Regions from separate parts of the Hymenobacter sp. genome, predicted to be linked through region 2. Evidence: riboswitches for the same ligand, from Rfam matches in the RefSeq annotation. Region 2 holds a riboswitch; each other region holds the start of a gene.
What was found. A riboswitch is a leader RNA that binds a small molecule or an ion and turns the genes downstream of it on or off. The one in region 2 is predicted to bind S-adenosylmethionine.
Positions count from the first base shown of each region.

Region 1: it holds a riboswitch for S-adenosylmethionine, as region 2 does, so the genes downstream of both, VF629_RS22410 (hypothetical protein) here and VF629_RS15295 (TonB-dependent receptor) in region 2, are expected to answer to the same signal.
Region 3: it holds a riboswitch for S-adenosylmethionine, as region 2 does, so the genes downstream of both, metH (methionine synthase) here and VF629_RS15295 (TonB-dependent receptor) in region 2, are expected to answer to the same signal.
Region 4: it holds a riboswitch for S-adenosylmethionine, as region 2 does, so the genes downstream of both, VF629_RS19670 (peroxiredoxin-like family protein) here and VF629_RS15295 (TonB-dependent receptor) in region 2, are expected to answer to the same signal.

Region 1 covers NZ_DASVSI010000155.1:37,210-41,091, reverse strand. The annotation lists gene VF629_RS22415 (LLM class flavin-dependent oxidoreductase) at 1-536, opposite strand, end outside; gene VF629_RS22410 (hypothetical protein) at 675-1,670, opposite strand; SAM riboswitch class I at 2,039-2,131, opposite strand; gene VF629_RS22405 (TonB-dependent receptor) at 2,222-3,882, opposite strand, start outside.
Region 2 covers NZ_DASVSI010000111.1:3,290-7,171, forward strand. The annotation lists gene VF629_RS15295 (TonB-dependent receptor) at 1-1,919, opposite strand, end outside; SAM riboswitch class I at 2,407-2,503, opposite strand; gene VF629_RS15300 (APC family permease) at 2,857-3,882, shown strand, end outside.
Region 3 covers NZ_DASVSI010000175.1:97,133-101,014, forward strand. The annotation lists gene metH (methionine synthase) at 1-2,111, opposite strand, end outside; SAM riboswitch class I at 2,184-2,292, opposite strand; gene VF629_RS24775 (TonB-dependent receptor) at 2,633-3,882, shown strand, end outside.
Region 4 covers NZ_DASVSI010000140.1:1,064-4,945, reverse strand. The annotation lists gene VF629_RS19685 (erythromycin esterase family protein) at 1-867, opposite strand, end outside; gene VF629_RS19680 (hypothetical protein) at 1,014-1,433, opposite strand; gene VF629_RS19675 (LysM peptidoglycan-binding domain-containing protein) at 1,618-1,902, shown strand; SAM riboswitch class I at 2,271-2,387, shown strand; gene VF629_RS19670 (peroxiredoxin-like family protein) at 2,745-3,410, shown strand; gene VF629_RS19665 (O-acetylhomoserine aminocarboxypropyltransferase/cysteine synthase) at 3,495-3,882, shown strand, end outside.

The DNA.
Region 1 (3,882 bases), on a different contig from region 2:
AGGAACGGCGCTTTGGCGGGCTTGGGCTGCAGAATGTTGTCGGCCACTTGGTAGTACTTACCCTCGTAGCTGAAATGGTCCTGCTTCCACACATTGGTCACCACGTCCAGCCATTCGCGGGTGCGGGCGTACCGGTCGTCGTGCTGCTCGAAGTGCAGGCCGTATTTAGTGGCCTCGTCGCGCCACCAGCTCGATACCACATTCAGCGACAAGCGACCGGGCGCAATTAAGTCAATGTTGGCGGCCTGCTTGGCGAGCAGCGCGGGGTTGTGAAAAGTGGGGCGTACGGCCACCATTATTTCCAGTTGCTCGGTCACAGCAGCCAAGGCCGCGGCCGTGCTCCACGCTTCGAGCGACGGGGCTTCCGTGCCCTTGATGTCGTTCAAATACAGCTCTGCAATCAGCGTAAGGTCGTAGCCGAGGGCTTCGCTGCGTTGCGCCAGCTGCTTCACGTAGTTCCAGTCGGTGGGCATTTGCTCGTCTTCCACGTTACGCAGCCAGCCCCCGAAAATGGGCATCCAATATCCGAATTTCATGTTAAGTAAGCCTAAAAGAACGTCATGCTGAGCGCAGCCGAAGCATCTCTACTGCGTGAGTACTTCACTTCGCTGCAACGAAGCGGGCGAGATGCTTCGGCTGCGCTCAGCATGACGTTCAGTTGTTATTATTTTGGATTAAGCAGTGGCCAGTTCGGACTGCACAGATGCGGTGGCGGAAGCGGGCAGTTGCGCTTCCAGGTAGTCCACGAAACGGGCGTAGGGGTCAAAACCTACCACGTTCACGGCATCGGCCACGAAGTTGGACAGGGCATTGATGTCGTAGAAGAGCACATCGCCGGTGCGGTCGTCGATGAGGTACTCGATGCCACCCACGTCAATTTTGGCGGCAGCCACGATGCGCTCAACAGCGGCAACCACCTCAGCGGGAGGCGTGAAGGCCTCTACCTGGATGCCTTTCTTGGGCGCTTCGGTCAAGCAGAACTCGGCCGACTGCTCCTCCGGAATCTGGCAGATTTCGGCCGGGCACAGGTTGAAGCTCTCGCCAGTGGTGTACACTTTCATGGCGTACAGGAACTTGCCGTCCAGCGTCTCCACGCGGTGGATGTTGCCGCCGCGGGGCGTTACGTACTCCTGTACCAGCGCGGTTTGGTCGATGCCGAGGTCAATCTGGTTGGCTTCCACAGCCGCTTGCAAGCCTTCCGGCGTGTCGAAGCGAATGATGCCCGCGCCGCTGCCGCCAATGTTTACTTTCACTACGATGGGGAAGCGAAGCTCCTTGACCGCGTCGATTGCGCGCGAGGCGTGATTAATCACAAACGACTTGGGGTACTTCAGGCCCAGTGACTCGAACAAAGAGAGCTGGCGGGCCTTGTTGGTCTCGATGGCCGTGGCCGCCGAACCGTTGATGATGCGCGTGCCAATGCGCTCGAGGTGAGTGGCATAGCCCGCGGTGTGGAATATACCCTGGCCGTGCCCGCGCAAGTAGGCCGAGGAACTCATGCGGTTCACCACGAGGCTGTAGCGGCTTTCCTTTTCGGCGGGGTTGAAGAGGTGGTGCGCGGCATCAATCTTCTCGTAGGGCAGCCCGCGACGGTCCAACTCTGCGAAGAGCGGCTTAAACCATTCGGGGTGCTCGAAATAGATGCCAATGGGCTTTTGCAAAGAGGCCATAAACTGGAGAGAATTAGAAGAAACTGAGTTAGAGAACAAAGCAGCCGCGAAAACGGCGCCCGGATAGTTCGAAATTGATTGAAACCCGCTGATGAAGTGTGGGATAAGTGCCGCGGACGAGGCAGCCGCGTGCACGCGTTTCTGCCAACGCTGGTAGCGTTACGTTTGGAATACCCACAAGCAGGAAAAGGGTGCAAGGCCCGCTAAGCGGACCTTCACCAACTCACCCCCGCGAAATCAGACGGAGACGTCGGTGCTTAAGCCAGACAACAACAACAGCCCATGCCGGCCGGGCGCACGGCTACGGCGCGGGCCTGAAACGAGGCGGGAGAAACGAGAAGGTTGTTGGCAGCGTCCACGGCAACTTGTTTTTATATGGTCAGGAATTGGCACCTTGCCCGCGGTTGCGGATGGTTGCCGGCGCATCTTAGAGCCTGTCTCTCAGCGCCTCTGTATAAAAACAATCCTTTGGGAGAAAGAATTGATGCCGCAAAGGTACGGCACACTCGCCCGATTTTTCCAAATCGGTAGCTAGGAGCATTTACGCGGCTCTATTTCCGCAGGGCCAGCCGCACGCCGCCCATCAGCCAGCGCGTGGGCATTTGGGCACCCAGCAAGTCCGAATATTTTTCGTTGAACAGGTTCTGCACCTGCCCCGTGAGCCACAGGCGCTGCGGCAAGATTGCGGCTTCCAGCCGGGCATTGAACACGGCGTATTCCGGCCGCTGCACCCGGCTGATGGCCGCTACGGCGTTGGCATCGCGCTGCTTCCACAGCCCGCTGAAGCTCGCATTGACGCGGTTTGACGTGATGCCGACCGTGCCGGACACCACGTGGCGGGCAATGTTGGCCAGGTACTGCGAGGCAATGCTTTCGGCATTGGTCACCTTCACCAAAGTGTAGCCCAGGCTGCCATCAAAACGGGTTTTGGGCGTGAACTGGTGGGCATACGTCAGCTCGGCTTCAAGGCCACGGGTGGTGACATCGAACAGGTTTTGGGCAAAGCGGTAGGTGCTGGCGGCGTTGAGATTGGTGAGGCCGCTGGCTTCGATGACCTGCGCACCGGGCGTCGGCACGTAGTCAATCTGGTTGTTGCCCTTCCGCAGGAAACCAGTCAGCTTGGCAGTAAAGCCCGGAAATGGGCGGTAGTCAGCCCCCATTTCGTAGTTCGTGGTCCGCTCCGCTTGCAGGGCGGCATTGCCCACGTTGAAGCCATTGGGCACAATGCCAGGCCGGCCATTAGCATTGTAGCGCTCCGTGAAATCGGGGGCGCGAATGGCCCGGCCGATGGCGCCCCGCACGGTGAGGGCCTCTCCTATTTGCTGGCTCGCATTGAGTTGGGGCACTAGTTCGGTGCCGTAGGCTTGGTCGTGGTCGACGCGCAGGCCCCCGGTTAGGGCTAGGCCGGCACTTGGCGTCACGGCCACCACGCCGAAGGCGGCGTAGTGCCACTGCGCGTGATTGCCGCGGTCGTTGCTTTCCACCGCACGGCGGTCGGCTTGGCCGCCCAGCGTGGCGCGCACTTTGTCTCCAACCTGCTGCTGGTGGCTCAGCAACACGTTGGTGTAGTGCGTGAGGTGGTCGCTGGCCACCGACGTGGGCGTGTAGAGGTAATAGTCGGTGCCGCGGCTGGTCGACACTTGCGCTTCGGTGCGGGCGCGCTCGTTGTGCTGGTAGCTGAGCTGGCCTTGGTACCAGTTTTTGTTGGTGGTTTCGCGGGCCAGGTCGCCGGCGTTAGTGGTGTAGAAAAACTGGGCGTTGTAGTCGCGCCGGTCGAGGCTGGCGCGGGCAGCCAAACTCAGTTTGGACGTGATGTCGTAAGCGGCCGAAAGGGAATACGTTTTAAGATTGGCATCGCTGCGCTGGCTGCTTGGCGCACCGCGCAGCTGGCCGTCAGTGGTGTTCAGCAAGATGCCACCCCCCACGCGCAAGCCGTTTTTAGCCAGAAAGCCGCCCGTGTTGGTGTGCCATAGGTTCCACTCACCGCGCATGGTAGTGCTGGTGAGTTCGGCCTCGTCGCGGCGCTCGGTGGCGGCAAAGGTTTTGGTAACGATGTTGATGACGCCGCCCACGGCATCGGGCCCGTAGAGAGCCGCCCCAGCCCCACGGATGATTTCAATCTGCTCAATCTCGGCCGGCGTGATGGGCAAGTAGGCCCCAAAGTGGCCCGTCAGCGGGTCGTTCAGTCGCATGCCGTCCAGCAGGAAAAGCA
Region 2 (3,882 bases):
CTGGCCCGCAGCTTCAACTCCTGGAAAATGCCGAGGTCCTGAATGAAGTTTTCCTCGCCCAGGCGCCAGCCCAGCCCCACGGCCGGGAAATAGCCCCAGCGGTTGTCGCGCCCGAAGCGCGAGGAAGCATCGGCCCGCACGCTCACATCAGCCGTGTACCGCTCCTTGAAGCTGTAAGTGGCCTTACCAAAAAACGACACCAGCCCGGCCTGCGAGCGCGACGAGCTGCCCGTTTGCGTGGCCGACGAGGCGATGGTGGTCAAGTCGTTGCCCGGAAACTGCTGGCCCGCCAGGCTGGTCCGCTGGAAGGTGTTGCGCTGCAAGGTATTGCCCACCAGCGCCTGCAAGGAATGGTTTTCGCCGAAGTTCACGCTGTAGTTCAGCGTCTGCTCGTTGAGCAGGGTAATGTCGCGCGAGAGAAACGACGAGGCCGTGCCCCGCGGCTGCCCCGCCAGAATCAACGTGTTGTTGAAGTTATTCTCGTACATGTCGTTGAAGTCGATGCTCCAACTGCTGCGGAAAGTCAGGTTTTTGCCGAACTGGTAGGTGCCGTACACGTTCGAAATCACGCGCGTGCCCACCGCGTCATTGTTCAGGTTTTTGATGAGCGCCTGGGCGTTATCAAACGACCCGTACTTCGCATAAGAACCATCGGGGTTATAAATCGGCAGGTTGTTGCGCGTGAACAAGGCCGAGTTGATGACGCCCACGGGGTTGTTGTCGTTGCTGCTCACGTTGCGGTGCGTGCGGCTCAGCGCGGTGCTCGTGCCAATGCGCAGCTTGTCCGTCACCGAGTTGTCGAGGTTGACGCGCAAACTGAACCGGTCGAAAGCGCTGGGCTTGGCCACCGATTCCTGCGTGAAATAGCCCGCCCCGATGTAAAACTGGGTTTTGCCGGAGCCGCCGGCGGCCGACAGCTCGTAGCTGTGCGTTTGGGCGGTGCGGAACACGTCAGAGAGCCGGTCGTAGGTCGGCTGCTCCTCCGGCAGTCCGCGCCCCCCCGAGGCGGCAGGGCGGTACGGCACCAGGGCCGGAGTGCCGCCGTCGTTCAGAAAACGCTCGTTTTCCAGCGCGGCCAGTTCGGGGCCGCTGGCCAGTTTATACTGCTTGGGCGCCTCCGACAGCGCGTGGTACGTGTTGAAGGTGATGCGCGTTTTGTCGCCGGCCTTGCCGCGCTTGGTCGTGATGAGCACTACCCCATTGGCCCCGCGCGAACCGTAAATGGCCGTGGCGTTGGCATCTTTCAGGATTTCGATGCTTTCGATATCCGAGGGGTTGAGGTCGGCCAGCGGGTTGCTCGACACCTGGTTGCCCAGGCCCGTCGCAATCAGGTTGGTGTTGTTGATGAACACGCCATCCACCACGTAGAGCGGGTCGTTGCTGGCGTTCACCGAATTACTGCCCCGGATGCGGATGAAAATGCCCCCGCCCGGCACGCCCGAGTTGGCCGAAACCTGCACGCCGGGCGCCTTGCCCTGCAACAGTTGGTCGGGGCTGGCAGCCGGAATGTTCTTTAGCTCGTCCCCCCGCACCGAGCTGATGGCACTGGTCAGGGTTTTGCGGTTCTGCTCGCTGTAGCCCGTCACCACCACTTCCGCAAGCTCCTGCAAATCAGGCGCCAGGTCGATGGCGAGGGGGCCCGTGGCGGCCGCTACTTCCTTGGGGGCATAGCCCACGAAACTGAAAACGAGCGCGCTGCCGGGAGCTGCCGGGAGCGTAAATTGTCCGTTGGCGTCGGTGGTGGTACCCACGGTGCTGCCTTTGGCGAGTACCGTCACGCCGGGCAACGGCGTGTGGCTGCTGGCGTCGGTCACGGTGCCGCGCACCACGGGCTCGGGGCCCGTTTGCGCGTGGCTGGTGGCGGTGGCCCCTCCCCACAGCAGGAGAAAGAGCGACCGCCGAAGCGTATTGGTGTTCATGAGAAGCAAGAGTTGGGGGTGGAGGGGCCGGGCCAGCCGCGCGTTGGCGGGACACAAGCGGGCCCAAGGGTGAAAAGTCTGGGCCCATGGGCCGCGTCCGCACGTGCTCCGGTGCACCAGGAGCGTGGGGGTCGCGGCGTTCGGCGGCGAGGGTGAGCCGCCGTTTGTGCACAACGACGCCCGGCCCCAAGCCGCAGGTTTTGCCCAGAAAATGAGAGGTAGCCCGCGCCTACCCATTGAAGGTCAGGCGCTGGGAGGCTGGCGAACAGCTGCCGCGCAGGCACAACAGCCCATGCGGCACCCGGCTATGGCTTAGCCGCGGCAGCCCGTGAGGCCGGCAGGAAAATGAAAGAGCACTTCGCTCAACAGCCCCGGCCGGCCCGCCGCATACAGGCGGGCATGCTCGACGTGCAACAACAGCCATGCTGTACGGCTGAAGGGGCAGTCGGAAAAGCGGGGAGGGGACGCGAAAAGTCCATGGCTTTTGTTTTTATATGGTCAGGACTTGGCACCGTTTCGGAGGGTTAGCCCCGTTGGTTGCCGGCGTTTCGTCGAGCCTGTCTCTCCACGCCTCTGTATAAAAACAATTCTTTGGTTTGAAGGAATTGTGCTGCAAATGTAAAGCAACATTTTTCTCAAAGCCTAATAAAAAGCCCGAATTTTATTTCTCGCAGCGCTTATCCTCCACTTTAAAGCCATTGCGGGGGAAAGGGCCAAAAGTTGTCTCACAAGCGCTGGTGCCTATATTTGTCCCAACTCGAACCGTTTGCAGAACCTCCTTGCACACGACGGAAAAAAATTTCAACGGGCCTGCATACACTCCCATTTTGAACGAGAAATTGATTGGAAATCGCACCTGTTGTTGTGGCCCCGCCGCCGCCTAACCCCGCGTAGCCCTGCCCGCAGGCGCCCATTTTCCAATCGTATTTTCGTTTCCATGCCCCCTACTCCACTGGCCGTTTCCCGGCCTGACCTCGTGCGCGGTATCCGCCGCTGGGACTTCGTGGCGCTCATCGTCAACATCACCATCGGGGCCGGCATCCTGGGCCTACCGTCCAAGATTTATGCGCTGGTCGGGGCCTATAGCCTGGTGGCCTACGTGGCAAGTGCGGCCATTGTGGCCGGTATCATCCTGTGCTTTGCCGAGGTGAGCAGCCGCTTCAATGGCACCGGCGGCCCCTACCTCTACGCCCGGCAGACCTTTGGGCCGCTGGTGGGTTTCGAAGTGGGCTGGATGCTCTGGATTTCCCGGCTGGCCAGCTTCGCCGCGCTTTGCAACTTGTTTGTCGACTACGCCGCGTATTTCTGGCCCAGCGTGGGCGCGGGAGTGGGCCGGGCAGCGCTCATGGCAGCCATAATCAGTGGCCTCACGGTCGTCAATCTGGTGGGCGTACGCACGGCTTCGCGCGTCAACAACTTGTTCACCGTCAGCAAGCTGTTGGCTTTAGTATTTTTCACCGGGGTGGGGTTATTTTTCGTTGATTGGCAAGCGTTTTCGTTTGCTGTGGCGCCCACTTACGCGGGCTTTTCGGGGGCGGTGCTGCTCCTCATTTTCACCTTTTCGGGGTTCGATGTGGCGGCCATTCCAGCGGGTGAAATCGAACAGCCGCAACGCAACGTACCCTTTGCCCTGTTCACCGCCATTGCCACGGTGGCCTTGCTGTTTTTGCTGGTGCAGGTGGTGTGCATCGGCACGCTGCCGGGCCTAGCCACCTCGCAGCGGCCCTTGGCCAACGCCAGCGAGCAGTTCATGGGCCCGGCGGGGGCGGCGTTCATTGCCGGGGCGGCCATGCTCACGGCGCTGGGCACGCTCAATGCCCTGATGCTCACGGGCCCGCGGCTGCTGTTTGCGTTGGCCGAACAAGGCCAGATTCCGGCCTTTTTTGGCGCTTTACACCCGCGTTTTCGCACGCCGCACGTGGCGCTGCTGGTGTCGGCGGCGCTCAAGCTGGTGCTGGCTATT
Region 3 (3,882 bases), on a different contig from region 2:
GGGCCTTCAATCACGTCGAGCGGACGGGCCAGCTCCTGGCGGGCGGCCTCTGTGTCTTCGTCAATGAATTCGGTGATGCCCTTCACCAGTGCGTGCGATAGGCGCTCCTGCACCGGCAGGCTGCGCCAGGCGTCGGCCACCACTTCCACCTTGCCTTTTTGCTTCACCGTGTCGGCGAATTCAAGCAGGCGCTCGGTGGCGTCGGCGCGGCGGTTTAGCAGCACGTCTTCTACCAGTTCCAGCAGGTCTTTGGGTACTTCGTCGTACACCGCGAGCTGGTTGGGGTTCACGATGCCCATGTCCAGCCCGGCCCGGATGGCGTGGTAGAGGAAGGCCGCGTGCATGGCCTCGCGCACCACGTCGTTGCCGCGGAACGAGAATGAGATGTTCGACACGCCGCCGCTAGTGAGGGCGCCGGGCAGGTTCTGCTTAATCCAGCGCACCGACTCGATGAAGTCGATGGCGTAGTTGCGGTGTTCCTCCATGCCGGTACCGACAATGAGGATGTTGGGGTCGAAAATGATGTCCGTGGGCGGGAAATCGATGCTCATCAGCAGGTCGTAGCTGCGCTGGCAGATTTCCTTGCGGCGCTCCAGCGTGTCGGCCTGGCCGTCCTCGTCGAAGGCCATCACCACCATGGCCGCGCCGTACTGGCGCACCGTGCGGGCCCGCTGCAAAAACACCTCTTCGCCTTCTTTCAGCGAGATGGAGTTGACGATGCTCTTGCCCTGCACGCACTTCAGGCCGGCTTCCAGCACGCTCCACTTCGAGGAGTCAATCATGAGCGGCACCCGCGAGATATCGGGCTCCGAGGCGATGAGGTGCAGGAACGTCGTCATGGCCTGCTCCGAATCGAGCATGCCTTCGTCCATGTTGATATCAAGCACTTGGGCGCCTTCCTCCACCTGCACGCGGGCCACCGCTAGGGCTTCCTCGTAGGCGCCGGTCCGGATGAGGCGGGCAAACGCGCGGGAGCCGGTCACGTTGCAGCGCTCGCCCACGTTCACAAACAGACTATCGGGCTTGATGGCAAACGGTTCGAGGCCGCTCAGGTGGGTAGCGGGCGGAATTTCAGTAGGTAGGGGGCGGGGCTTATACTTCTGGGCCAGGCGGGATAGCTCGGCAATGTGCTGGGGCGTGGTGCCACAACAACCACCCACCACCGTCACAATTCCTTCCTTCAAGTACTCTTCTACCAGCGCGGCAAATTCCTGCGCCGACTCATCGTAACCGCCAAAAGCGTTGGGCAAGCCCGCGTTCGGATACGCCGAAATGTGCACGTCGGAAATGCGGCTCAGCTCCTGCACGTATTGGCGGAGCTGGTCGGCCCCGAGGGCGCAGTTCAGGCCCACGCTCAGCAGCGGCAGGTGGCTGATGCTGTTCCAGAATGCTCCCACCGTCTGGCCGCTCAAGGTGCGGCCCGAGGCGTCGGTAATAGTGCCCGAAATCATGATGGGCACCTCGCGGCCGCCGTCATCAAAGAACTTCTGCACGGCGTAGAGCGCCGCTTTGGCGTTCAGCGTGTCAAAGATGGTTTCGATGAGCAGCGCATCCACGCCGCCGTCCACGAGGCCGCGCACCTGCTCCAGGTAGGCCGTGGCCAGCTCGTCGAAGGTCACGGCGCGGAAGCCCGGGCGGTTCACATCGGGCGAGAGCGAGGCGGTGCGGTTGGTGGGGCCCACGGCGCCGGCCACAAAGCGCGGCTTGTCGGGCGTAGAGTATTCGTCGGCCGCTTCCTTGGCCAGGCGCGCCGACTCGTAGTTCAGCTCGTACACCACGTGCTCCAGGCCGTAGTCGGCCTGCGCAATGGTGGTGCCGGAGAACGTGTTGGTCTCCACCATATCAGCTCCCGCGGCGAAGTACTCGGCGTGGATGCCCTTGATGATATCCGGCCGCGTGAGGCTCAGCAGGTCGTTGTTGCCGCGCAGGGGCTTGGGATGGTCGGCGAAGCGGGCGCCGCGAAAGTCCTCCTCCGTGAGCGGATAGCGCTGAATCATGGTACCCATGGCGCCGTCGAGAATCAGCAGGCGCTGGCGAAGAAGCTCGGAGAGGCTGTGTCGCGAAGCGGCGGCTTCGCGTTCCGGGGCGGCGGTGAGGGTGGCGGTGGGCATTTCTTTCGGATTGAGTAGCGGGCAAAATGCGCGTATCCAGAAAGAAACCCGAACACTAGGGTTCGGTTCCGGCTGGCATCTTCTTTCACCAAAAACGGCGGTGAAACGGGAGTTGGCACCTACTCGCGGTAGGTTGCCAAGACGTCATCGGGCCCGGTCCCTCTGTCTTTCTGGATAGCAGCGTAGGGCGAAGATACGGACGCCGCGATAATTAGCAGCGCCCAGGGCCACCAAAAGCCATAAGATGCTTTGGGTCAGGTACTCGGGCGATAACCTGGTTCAGTGAGTGAGAACGAGCTGGGTAAAGTGCTAAATATCGAAAATTTCACGCGTTCCAGTGTTGAGGTAAACACTGGGAAAGAGCGTGTTTTTTGGGCAGACGGTTTTGCGTGTTTTACCCCCTGAATCTCCTGATTCAACGAATAGAAGATATCTCATTGATGTTGCAACATTAATTTTGATGCTTCATTCTAGTTCAACACATTATCAGTTTAATGCAACACATTTATTCTGCCTTGGTTGTGGCAGCGCTGCTTCCGGCTCAGCCCGCGCTAGCTTCCCCCGCCACCGGCCCCCACCCTCGTCAAGCTTCTGCCAAGCGCAAAGCTGCCGCACTGCCCGACCCCGCCGGAAAAACCGTGGGCGGCGTAGTGTTCACCGCCGCCGGCGAGCCCCTGCCCGGCGCCACGGTTTTCATCAAAGGGACCTACATTGGCACAAGCACCAACCAGCTGGGCGAATTCAGCTTGAACGCGGCTTTCGACAAGAGCCCCGTCGTGCTGGTGGTAGCGTACGTTGGCTACGAAACGCAGGACTCCACGCTCACGGGCATCGACAACTCGTTGCGTTTTAACCTGGTGCGGAGCGCCACGCTGCTCAACGAAACGGTGGTATCCGCTTCGCGGGTGGAGGAAAACATCCTGCGGGCACCGGTAACCATCGACAAAGTTTCGGGCAAGCAGCTCGAGCGCATCAGCACGCCGGAAGTGCTGGCGGGCCTGGGCCAGCTGGCCGGCGTCGACGTCAACTCGGCGTCGATGCTGTTTACCAGCGTCAGCACCCGCGGCTTCAACACGGCCAAGTCGGAACGCGTGATTCAGCTCGTGGACTACATGGATACGGCGCTGCCGTCCCTGAACCTGAGCCCCGGCAACCTGGTGGGCATTCCGGAGCTCGACATGGAGAGCATCGAAATCATCCACGGCCCGGCCTCGGCCCTCTACGGCTCCAACGCCCTGAGTGGCGTGGTGCTGTTCAACTCGAAAGACCCGTTTGTGTACGACGGCCTGAGCGTGCGCCTGCGCGGCGGCGAACGCAACCTGCGCGACGCCCAGTTGCGCTACGCCAAGAAGCTAGGCAACAAGTTTGCCATCAAGCTGAACGGCAGCTATTTCGAAGCCCAAGACTGGCTTGCCAACAACTTCAACGCAACCAAAACTTCTGCGAACCCCGAAGGCTCGCCGCTGGGCTACGAGGCGGTGAACCGCCACGGCGACGACAACCTGCTGTTTTCGCGCGCCCTGAATCGCCCGGGCTTCGTGGTGAACTCCGAGCTGGAAGGCAAAACCGTGTACATGCCCGGTTTCTCCGAGCAGGAGCTGATTGCGGGCGACCAGAAAACCCGTTCCTACCGCGTACAGGGCGCGGTGTCTTACCTCATCAAAGACGACCTGAAGCTGACCGTGGAGGCCAAGCGCGGCGTGGGCACTTCCACCTACCAAAACCTGAGTCGTTTCCGCATCAAGGACTTGGGCACCAATCAGTATCGGGT
Region 4 (3,882 bases), on a different contig from region 2:
CACCTTTTCCTGCGGGTGCGCCCGCAGGTACCAGAGCAGGTTATCGGCCATTTGCGCGTCGCGCGGGTTGCTGTCGGTGGCTTTGAACTCGGCTTCGTCTTTGGCAGTGGGGTCGTGGGTGGCGTAGTCGCGGGCCTGTGCCAGCAGGCTGCGCAGGCTCTGCTGCCAGAACGCGGCCTCGGCGCGGCGCGGGGCGTCGGTGCCCGCGGCGGGCTTGTCGAGCAGGCGCGCGGTCTTGGCCACCTCCCGCTCAAAATCAGCCAAGCGGCCGGTGGGCGGAAACATAAACTGGTCGGCCATCAGGCTGATGACTTCGTCCAGGTAGTCATAGTTCAGGGCCGCCGCGCCCTTCTCCGACGCCAGAAACGCTTGCAGCTCGTCCACCACGTCGCCGCCGTACCCCCCGCTCAGCTGCGGGTCGAACCCGGCCACGCGGAGCTTGCCTTTGCCCAGCAGCGGCAGCACCGCCTGAAATTCCTGAGTGCTGGTCCAGATGTTGAATACGCTGTTGCCGATGGCCTCCTGCGCCGACGTGCCCGCTTCCAGCGCCTGTTGCGCCCGGTGCAAGTCGTAAAAACCACTTTCAAAAGCCACCGTGGTGAACCCCATTTTCTCCTGCAAAAAGCGCAACAGGCGGATTTTGGCCTCGAATACGTTGCCTTCGCCGTGGGTGGGCTCGCCGAGCATCACGACCCGCGCCCCGCCTATTTCCTGGGTCAAAAACTCCAAGTCTCGAAAATCAGCGTCGGCTGGGCTGATGCTGCGCACCGCGTGCACCGGCAGCGGCGTGGTAGATTGGGCTGTGGCGGGCACAGGGCCGGCCCACCCGAAAATAAGAGCGAGCAACAACAGAAAAGCAGTACGCACGAATGGCAGAAGAAAAGTGTGAACAAAGAGTGGCAGTTGGCTCGAAAGGCTGCAAGCTACTCTAACCATTCATTGAATGCGTTGCGCACAAAAAAACCCGAACCACAAGGGTTCGGGTTTTTCGTAACGCGTTAGTCGAAAGCTATTTATTCAGCTTCCAGCATCAGAGCGGCGCCGTCGGCCGACTTCAGCGTGAGCTTGTCGTCAGTGAGGGTTTCCACGTTGAAGGTGTTGCTGGTGGTGGCGCCGTCGGGCGTCATGGTGATGGTTTTGCCGGCTTGGTCGAAGGTGTATTTGCCGGAGATGGCGCCGGTGGCGCCGGTCATGTTGTAGGTGCCGTTGGCAAAAATGCGCAACTCCTCTTGCTTTTGCGCGTCGGTTTGCTTCACTTTGTCGCCAGCTGTATCGGTTTCTTTAGCAGTTTTCCAAACTTTGCTGTCGGTGCCATACAGCATGTTTACGCCTTCTACCTTGCCTTTGTCGCTGCCGCAAGCGGTGGCAAACAAGGTCAGCAGAACCAGCAGGCTGGCAACGTAACGGAGCGAAAAGATTGACTGAGGTTTCATGGGCACAAGAAGTAAAGGTGAAAGAATGAAGAACAAGCTCCGCAGGACGGGCTAGGCGGCTTACGGCCAATGCGCAAAAGAGTTGGGAGCGTAACCCCGCCTTAACTCCCCCGTATATGGCCCCTGTTAGCCTGCTCGCAGACGAACTTTTTTACTCTCTTTTTCATTCAAACTGAACCAAACCATGGGACTACTTGATTTTCTCAGCGACAAGGGCGAGCAAAAACCCGTAGAGCCCGCGGCAAAACCGGCTGCCGGCGCTACCGATTTTTTCGGAAACGCAAACAATTCAGCGGCTTCCGGTGATTCATATACCGTAGTGAGCGGCGACTCGCTCTCCAAAATTGCTAAAAACCACTACGGCGACGCGGCCAAGTGGCATCAGATATACGAGGCCAACAAGGCCATCATCGGCACCAACCCTGACCACATTGAAGTGGGCCAGGTGTTGACCCTACCTAGTCTCTAGGTACTTTTTTGCAGAAAAAAGGTGAGAAAAGCCACTCTGTTTCAGGGTGGCTTTTTTGTGTCTTATGGTTTCGCTCGATTTATGGCTGGCTTAGTGTCATGCAGCGCGCAGCGAAGCATCTCGCTCGGGGTAGTAACTTCAACCGTCTGTCATCCTGAGCGCAGCGAAGGACCTTCTCACCGTGGAATGACGGTTGGTGTTCGACAAGGTCCTTCGCTGCGCTCAGGATGGCAAGCGGCGCCAGCGAGATGCTCTGCATGACCGGCTATTTTGAAAAAACGTAGCTCACCGCTTGCCCATAAAAAAATTATTCGCGTACATTTGCCTCACCTACCCGGTACTCCTCGCTAACGGCGAGTAGTTTATAAGTTTTATACAGAAGCGGCGAGAGACTAGGCTCCCTGACCCGCTGGCAACCCTCCACTATGCGAAAGGTGCCAATTCCTACCCACCGGCGGTTTCGACCACGGCGGGACATATGACTCGAGTGCCATGGAAAACTCTGCTGCTTACGTTTCTTTTAGTCCGACTGCCCCGGCTGCACGCGCCTTGGTTTCGGACTTTTTCGTGTTGGCCCAAGGCGGCCTATTGCATGCTTCGTGCCCCGCGCGAATGCGAATATGCTGTTGTCGTCCGTGTTGTTGCTAAGCTGATTTCGGCTTAACCCCTTCTTTCTTCGTGGGAATCCCCTTACGCTGAAGCGTGCCGATTGGTCGCGTCGGCTTACAGGCTGCTCCGATGCTTCTGGCTACGCCCAGAGCCAGCCGCAAGTGCTTGAGCTACTGGCAACGCCGAGTAGACCCGCGAAGAAGTCCCTCCCTTTTCTTCATTTTCGCTTGCGCATGTCCACGTCCACCGCAACTTCTTCGTTTCAGCACGAACTGGCCACTACGGCCCAACACTTGGCCACGGTGCTCCCCGCCGACGCCAGCCACACCATCGATGCCGGCATTGCCGCCGTGCACGCCACGGGCCTGGCCCAGCGCAGCCTCCGCGTCGGCCAGACTGCTCCCGATTTTGCGTTGCCCGATGCTGCGGGCCGGTTCGTTTCGCTGGCCTCGCTGCTGGTTTCGGGGCCGGTGGTGCTGGTGTTTTACCGCGGCAACTGGTGCCCCTATTGCAGCGTGCAGCTGCGGGCTTACAACCAAGCTTTGGACCAAATTCGGGCGTACGGAGCCACGCTGGTGGCCGTTTCGCCCCAAACACCGGACCTGACCCGGCTCACGGCCGAAGAAAAAGAGCTGCGCTTTCCGGTGCTCAGCGACGTGGGCAATGCCGTGGCCCAGCAGTACGGGCTGGCCTACCAGGTGGGCGAGGCCTTGTACGGCGCTTTGCACGGCGTGGGCATCGACCTGGCCGCCTACAACGGCGACGACAGCGGCGAGCTGCCCCTGACAGGCACGTTCGTGATTGCCCAAAACGGGCGCGTGGCCTGGGCCGCCACCGAGGCCAACTTCAAGCTGCGCCCCGACCCGGCCGTGCTGTTGGAAGCACTTACCCGGCTCTAATCTAATTGCCAGTTGCGCCGCCTGTTAGCAGGTTGTGCCGCAGCTAAACACCCAACAACTATTCACTTTTTCACTTCAACCACCATGTCTGCACAACCCTTGCACTTCGAAACGCTGCAACTCCACGCCGGCCAGCAGCCCGACCCCACGACCGGTTCGCGCGCCGTGCCCATCCATCAAACTACTTCCTACGTGTTCAAGAGCGCCGAGCACGGCGCCAACCTATTTGCCCTGAAGGAGTTCGGCAACATCTACACCCGCCTGATGAATCCGACCACCGACGTGTTTGAGCAACGCGTGGCGGCCTTGGAAGGCGGTGTGGCGGCGTTGGCCACGGGTTCGGGCCAGGCGGCGCAGTTCATTGCCCTGAACAACATCCTGCAAGCCGGCGACAACTTCGTGAGCACGGCCTTCCTCTACGGCGGTACCTACAACCAGTTTAAGGTAGCGTTCAAGCGCTTGGGCATCGAGG